Kineosporia sp. NBRC 101731: one gene and its partner. Each later gene encodes a partner of the first gene's protein in a complex. Links are inferred from orthologs where the notes say so. Each region holds a gene or a part of one and is shown in the gene's direction. Other genes may lie near its edges.

What was found.
Region 2: the proteins of hisF (region 1) and hisH are in contact, whole or in part, in a crystal structure (PDB 6RU0), measured with the Thermotoga maritima proteins. The link is inferred for Kineosporia sp. NBRC 101731 from one-to-one orthologs. Residues at the interface, in WP_004080486.1 of Thermotoga maritima: Met1, Leu2, Ala3, Arg5, Ser40, Glu41, Asp45, Glu46, Ala70, Glu71, Ile73, Asp74, Ile75, Pro76, Phe77, Asp98, Lys99, Ser122, Gln123, Glu161, Thr195, Leu196, Asn247, Arg249, Glu251; in WP_004080484.1 of Thermotoga maritima: Asn15, Arg18, Arg22, Arg117, Leu118, Pro119, His120, Met121, Gly122, Trp123, Asn124, Asn134, Gly135, Tyr136, Tyr138, Val140, Tyr158, Glu180, Lys181, Ser182, Ser183, Lys184, Ile185.

What each region holds. Positions count from the first base shown.
Region 1 is NZ_BSTC01000006.1:388,417-391,569, forward strand. Bases 1-2,844 are described here. They hold hisF (imidazole glycerol phosphate synthase subunit HisF), read left to right. Parts: upstream 1-959; coding sequence 960-1,730; downstream 1,731-2,844. Other genes in these bases: QSK05_RS19635 (DoxX family protein), read right to left, coding at 1-300; QSK05_RS19640 (nucleoside/nucleotide kinase family protein), read right to left, coding at 312-935; QSK05_RS19650 (TIGR03085 family metal-binding protein), read right to left, coding at 1,744-2,385; QSK05_RS19655 (ABC transporter ATP-binding protein), read left to right, coding at 2,586-2,844. In the rest of the region: more of QSK05_RS19655, read left to right, coding at 2,845-3,153.
Region 2 is NZ_BSTC01000024.1:20,910-24,064, reverse strand. Bases 105-2,950 are described here. They hold hisH (imidazole glycerol phosphate synthase subunit HisH), read left to right. Parts: upstream 105-1,126; coding sequence 1,127-1,774; downstream 1,775-2,950. Other genes in these bases: QSK05_RS34730 (SseB family protein), read left to right, coding at 2,873-2,950; priA (bifunctional 1-(5-phosphoribosyl)-5-((5-phosphoribosylamino)methylideneamino)imidazole-4-carboxamide isomerase/phosphoribosylanthranilate isomerase PriA), read left to right, coding at 2,079-2,828; QSK05_RS34745 (succinate dehydrogenase/fumarate reductase iron-sulfur subunit), read left to right, coding at 219-968; QSK05_RS34750 (fumarate reductase/succinate dehydrogenase flavoprotein subunit), read left to right, coding at 105-202. Also shown: more of QSK05_RS34750, read left to right, coding at 1-104; more of QSK05_RS34730, read left to right, coding at 2,951-3,155. UniProt on the Escherichia coli protein: IGPS catalyzes the conversion of PRFAR and glutamine to IGP, AICAR and glutamate. The HisH subunit catalyzes the hydrolysis of glutamine to glutamate and ammonia as part of the synthesis of IGP and AICAR.

The sequences.
Region 1 (3,153 bases):
CACGAACCGGGTCAGTACACCGGCGATCAGCAGGACCCCCAGGATCAGCTCGACCACCGGCAGCGCCGTGCCCACGGTCGGCACGACCGCCTCGGGCAGCAACTGGTAGTTGCGTACCGAGCGGATGGTGTCGTCGATGTCCTGGATCTTGGCCCAGCCGGTGTACAGGAACACGCCACCGGCGAGCACGCGGACCAGCGGGCCGATCCACTGCTGCCATCCGGTGCTGCCGGTTGTGCTGGTGCTACTGCTGCCGGTGGTGCCGGTGGTCAGGACACCCGGGGAACTCTCGCCGCGCATGGACACGGCATTCAGCGTAGTGCGCGACCCTGGACAGATCCTGGAAGTCCGGGCAGCACGAGCAGGTCTGCCCGCTCGTGCGGGTGGTCGTCCGCGAAATAGGCCCGTTCCTGAGCCGCCCAGCGTTCCCAGTGGGGCCGGTAGCCCTCCCCGTCCCGGGCCATCGCGCGAGCATGTCTGACCTGTTCAGGGGCGTCGGCGAAGACCAGGGCATGCACCATGGGGGCGGCGGCGAGGGCTCCCGCGCCCACGCCCTCGACGATGGTCACCTCTTTGGCGGGCACTTCGTCCTCAATCACCCCAAAGCGGTCGGCGGTCCAGTCCCAGCGGCGGTAGCGGGCGGTCTCGCCCCGGGTCAGCGCGGGCAGTACCTCGGTGGCGAGCCGGCCGGTGGCCGCCCGCAGTCCGTCCCAGCCGGGGTAGAGATCCTCCAGGCGCACCAGGGCTGCCGTCCCCGGCTTTCGCTGATGGAGGACGCGGGTCAGCTCGTCGGCCAGTGTGGTCTTCCCGGACCCGCTGGGGCCGTCGATGGCGAGGACCGTGGTGGCCGAGGGGTGCGAGTGCGCGCCGGCCCGCTCGAGAAGACCGATGAGCAGGTCGATGACCGCAGGATCGGGCTGGGGGGCGGACGTCACCGGGCGGACACTACGCTGTGACCTGTGCCGGTTGCCGTGCGAGTCATTCCCTGTCTGGACGTCGACGCCGGGCGCGTCGTCAAGGGCGTCAACTTCGAGGGCCTGCGGGACGCCGGTGACCCGGTCGAGCTCGCCGCCCGCTACGACGCCGAGGGCGCCGACGAACTGACGTTCCTCGACGTCACCGCCTCGTCCTCGGGTCGCGAGACGATGTACGACGTGGTCTCCCGCACCGCCGAGCAGATCTTCATCCCGCTCACGGTCGGTGGCGGTGTGCGCTCGGTCGACGACGTCGACAAGCTGCTGCGCGCGGGCGCCGACAAGGTCGGGGTGAACACGGCCGCGATCCAGCGGCCCGAGCTGATCGCCGAGGTCGCGCACCGGTTCGGGGCGCAGGTACTGACCCTGTCGGTCGATGCCCGGCGCTGCCCGCCCGGCACGCACACCGCGTCCGGGTTCGAGGTCACCACGCACGGTGGCCGCCGTGGCACCGGGATCGACGCGGTCGACTGGGCCGCGCGCGGTGCCGAACTGGGTGCCGGTGAGATCCTGCTGAATTCGATGGACGCCGACGGCACCAAGGCCGGCTTCGACCTGGAACTGCTGCGCCTGGTGCGGGACGAGGTCGGCGTACCGCTGATCGCCAGTGGCGGTGCCGGTGCGGTCGAGCACTTCCCGCCGGCCGTGGCCGCCGGGGCCGACGCCGTCCTCGCGGCCAGCGTCTTCCACTTCCAGCAGCTCACGATCGGTCAGGTCAAGGACGAGCTGCGGGCGGGCGGGGTGCCCGTCCGCTGACCCGTCGGGTCCGTCAGGTTCGCATCGGGGTCTCGCGGAACCGGGCGACCGTCGCGGGGTCGCCGAGGAGCTCGACCCGGGCGTGCTCCTTACGCCCGAACAGGTACATCGCGATCTCGCCGGGCTCACCGACCAGGGTGACCGCCGGGCCCTCCCCCTTGGCCTTCAGCACGACCGGTTCGCCGCCGGGCACCTGAAGGCTCACGGGCATCGCGGCCTTGCGCACCATCACCTTGCCGAACGGGCTGGTCACGTTCTTCCAGATGGCGGCCTGCCGGTCGCCGGGCAGGGCCCGCGGCTCCCAGTCCGGGGCCGCGCGGCGCACGTCCTCGCAGTGCACGAAGTGCTCCAGCAGGTTGGCGAGGGAGTCCACGCCGGGCAGGGCCATCGGCGACAGGCGGGGCGGACCGTTGCGCACGGTCGTCACCAGGTCCTCGTAGGGCCGGGCCGTGGTCGCCTGCTCCTGACGGGCCGCCCAGTCCTTGGCCGGGCCGATCGAGCCGGCCAGCCGCACGTGCGGGCGCCCTTCTCGCAGGACCAGGTGCACGGCCAGGTCGGTGGTGGTCCAGCCGGCGCACAGGGTCGGTGCGCCGGGGCCGGCCCCGGCCAGGGCATCGGCGAGAGCCTGACGTTCTGCTGCGGAATGCGAGGGCATGCGCTCACCTTGACACAGGGGGAAGTTACCGACGAGGTGACGTTACGCCCGTTCCGGCGCGTGCCGTCCCTTCCGATTCTGTCGGTGGTGCCGCCTAACGTTCCTGTGCGTGGGAACGCGGGCGGGCGACCGGGTTCTCTCGTGGGCAGGGCACATCCCTGCCCACGATCGTTGCGTGAGCGTTGACAGGAGGTACCCGCGTGGTGAAGCGGGTCGCACGGGCTGATCGGGAGCCGAGCACGCTGTTGCGTGGTCTGCGCGTGATCGGCATCGGTATCCGGCAGGAGCCGGCCATCTTCTCGGTGGCGGTGGTGATGTCGGCGCTCTACGGCGCGGGCACGGCCGGTGGTGGCTGGGTGCTCGGCCGGCTCACCGACCACGTGCTGACGCCGGCCTTCGAGGCGGGCAGCATCAGCGGTCACGACCTGCTCACCACCGGGCTGGTGCTGGCCGGGGTGGCGGCCCTGACGGCCGTCGGGGTGGTCGGGCGCCGGGTCGCGGCCGGGCTCACGTCGTTCCGCCTGCAGGCGCGGTACCGGCGCCTGCTCACCCGGCAGTACCTGCGCCTGCCGCTGGAGTGGCACCACCGCCATCCGGCCGGGGTGCTGCTGTCCAACGCGAATGCCGACGTCGAGGCCACCTGGCAGGTGTTCGCACCGCTGCCGATGGCCATCGGTGTCGTCGTCATGCTGATCGTCGCGGCGGCCGCGATGCTCGTGGCCGATCCGGTGCTGGGCGCCGTCGGCCTGCTGGTGCTGCCCTGGGTGG
Region 2 (3,155 bases), on another replicon or contig:
GGAGTCGTGCGGTGGGCACTTCCGGGAGGAGAGCCAGACCGCCGATGGAGAGGCCGAGCGGCAGGACGACAAGTTCTCGTTCGTCGCGGCCTGGGAGTACGGCGGCCAGGGCCGGTTCGGCACCGTCAGCGGCGACCCGGTCCTGCACCAGGAAGAGCTGATCTTCGACTACGTACACCCGGCCCAGCGCAGCTACGCCTGATCTGTTAAGGAAACTGATGAAGCTCAAGCTGAAAATCTGGCGGCAGAAGAACGCCGCCGACGCCGGCGCCATGGTCGACTACGACCTCGACGACGTCTCGCCGGACATGTCGTTCCTGGAGATGCTCGACACGCTCAACGAGAAGCTGATCCTCGGCGGCGACGACCCGGTCGCGTTCGACCACGACTGCCGCGAGGGCATCTGCGGCAGCTGCGGTGTCGTCATCAACGGCGAGGCCCACGGCCCGGAGCAGACCACCGCCTGCCAGCTGCACATGCGCGCCTTCTCGGACGGCGAGGAGATCGTCATCGAGCCGTGGCGTGCGGCCCCCTTCCCGGTGATCAAAGACCTGGTGGTGAACCGCAGCGCCTTCGACCGCATCATCGGTGCCGGCGGCTACATCACCGCTCCGACCGGATCGGCCCCGGAGGGCAACTCCACCCGCATCCCCAAGCCCGACGCCGACGAGGCCTTCGCCAACGCCACCTGCATCGGCTGTGGCGCCTGCGTGGCGGCCTGCCCGAACGGCTCGGCGTCGCTCTTCGTCTCGGCCAAGGTCACGCACCTGAACCTGCTGCCCCAGGGCCAGCCGGAGCGCACGACCCGGGTGCTGGACATGGTCGAGCAGATGGACGCGGAGGGCTTCGGTGGGTGCACGAACACCGGGATGTGCACGGTGTCCTGCCCCAAGGAGATCCCGTTCGTCAGCATCGCCAACCTCAACAAGGAGTACCGCCGCGCGGTGAAGTCCGGCCGCAAGGCCTGACCCGGCTCTGCGGGGAAGGTCTGCATGATCACGGCTTCTTGATGTCGTTGGTGATCATGTAAACCTTCCCCACACCCCTCGTCCGTGATGATGCAAAGTGTCCCCGGGTGATCATGGTCGGGTGCGGGTGGCGTCCGGGGCTCTTCTAGACTCGGGGTATGACTTCACCCCAGGTCGTGGTGCTGGACTACGGCTCCGGCAACGTCCGGTCGGCCGTGCGGGCGCTGGAGCGCGCCGGCGCGACCGTCGAGCTGACCGCCGACTTCCATCGCGCCCTGGAGGCCGACGGCCTGGTCGTCCCCGGTGTGGGGGCCTTCGCCTCGGTCGCCGAGCAGTTGCGGGCCGTCGGCGGGCACCGGCTGATCGGGCGCCGTCTGGCCGGTGGCCGGCCGGTCCTCGGGATCTGCGTCGGCCTGCAGGTGCTGTTCGAGAAATCCGCCGAGTTCGGCCGCGATGATGTCGAGGGCCTGGGGGAGTGGCCCGGCACCGTCGAGCTGCTGCCCTCCCGGGTCGTGCCGCACATGGGCTGGAACGTCGTCGAGACCCCCGAGGGCTCGCAGCTCTTCGCCGGTATCGAGCACGAGCGCTTCTACTTCGTGCACTCCTACGCCGTGCAGAAGTGGGAACTCCCTTCTCCCGGCGACCCCCTGGCCTCGCTCAAGCCGCCGCTGGTCACCTGGTCCGAGCACGGCGGCCGGTTCGTGGCCGCGGTCGAGAACGGCCCCCTCACGGCTACCCAGTTCCACCCGGAGAAGTCCGGCGCCGCCGGGGCCCAGCTCCTGCGCAACTGGCTGACGACCCTGTAACCGAGCCCCACGAGCCCCGGGCGTTCCGCCACCCCTTTTCTGTTCGTGATCATGCAAAACCTCCCCGGAGTTCTAGAACTCCCGAGCTCAAAGTTCTAGAACTCCAGGGAGTGGGGGCACCTCCCGGCCGAAGGCTGGGGGATTTGCATGATCACGAAGGGGTTGGAGGGCCCTTGGATCAGGCCGGTCCTCGCCGGGTCCCCGGGGCTGCGCCTGTCTCCGGCCGGGGGCCGCGATAGCGTGGCCGCCGACTTCACCGGCCTCGGGATGACCAGGCCGGTCGCACGCCTTCGAAGGGTTTTCCATGTCTGACTCCGCCGCCCCCGCTCGGCTCGAGCTGCTGCCCGCCGTCGACGTCGCCGACGGCCAGGCCGTGCGCCTGGTGCAGGGCGAGGCCGGCAGCGAGACCGGCTACGGCGACCCGCTGGAGGCGGCCCGGGCCTGGCAGAAGGCCGGCGCGCAGTGGCTGCACCTGGTCGACCTGGACGCCGCGTTCGGCCGGGGCAGCAACCGCGAGCTGATCACCCGGGTCTGCGCCGAGCTGAGCGGGCTCGGGGTGAAGGTCGAGATGTCCGGCGGGATCCGGGACGACGCGAGCCTGCGGGCCGCGATGGACACCGGCTGCGCCCGCGTGAACCTGGGCACCGCCGCGATCGAGAACCCCTCCTGGACGCGCGACGCCATCGCCGAGTTCGGTGACCGGATCGCCGTCGGCCTCGACGTGCGCGGCACCGAGCTGGCCGGCCGCGGCTGGACCAGCAAGGGCGGCGACCTGTTCGAGACCCTGGCTCGTCTCGACGAGGACGGCTGCGCCCGCTACGTGGTCACCGACGTCACCAAGGACGGCACGCTGCAGGGCCCGAACCTCGACCTGCTCGCCGAGGTCTGCCGCCGCACCAGCAAGCCGGTCGTGGCCTCCGGCGGCATCGCGAATCTCGACGACATCGCCGCCCTGCGTGCCCTGGTGAAGATCGGCGTCGAGGGAGCGATCGTCGGGAAGGCGCTCTACAACGGCGCTTTCACGCTGGAGCAGGCCCTGCACGTCGCCGGCTGAGCAAGCCGCCCGGAACACACAGGAGCGGACAGGAGCTGATCGACATGGCACACGGCATCAACCCGCACCACGACACCGACTCGGCGGGCACCCCCTGGTCGGGCCGCACCCTGACCGCGCAGCCCTTCCCGGGCGACGACGGAACCGCCGACGCGGCCCTGACCGCCGCGCTCGCCGACGGTGACCTGGTCGCGATCACCCGGGCCTGGGCCCCCACCCGGGTGCTGGTCCCGATCGTCGCCGTGCTCGGTGACGACGACGCCGAGCTGGTCGCGTCGGAGGGGGACAAGAGCTCCGACATGGCCCTGGTGACCCTCGTCGGTGAGG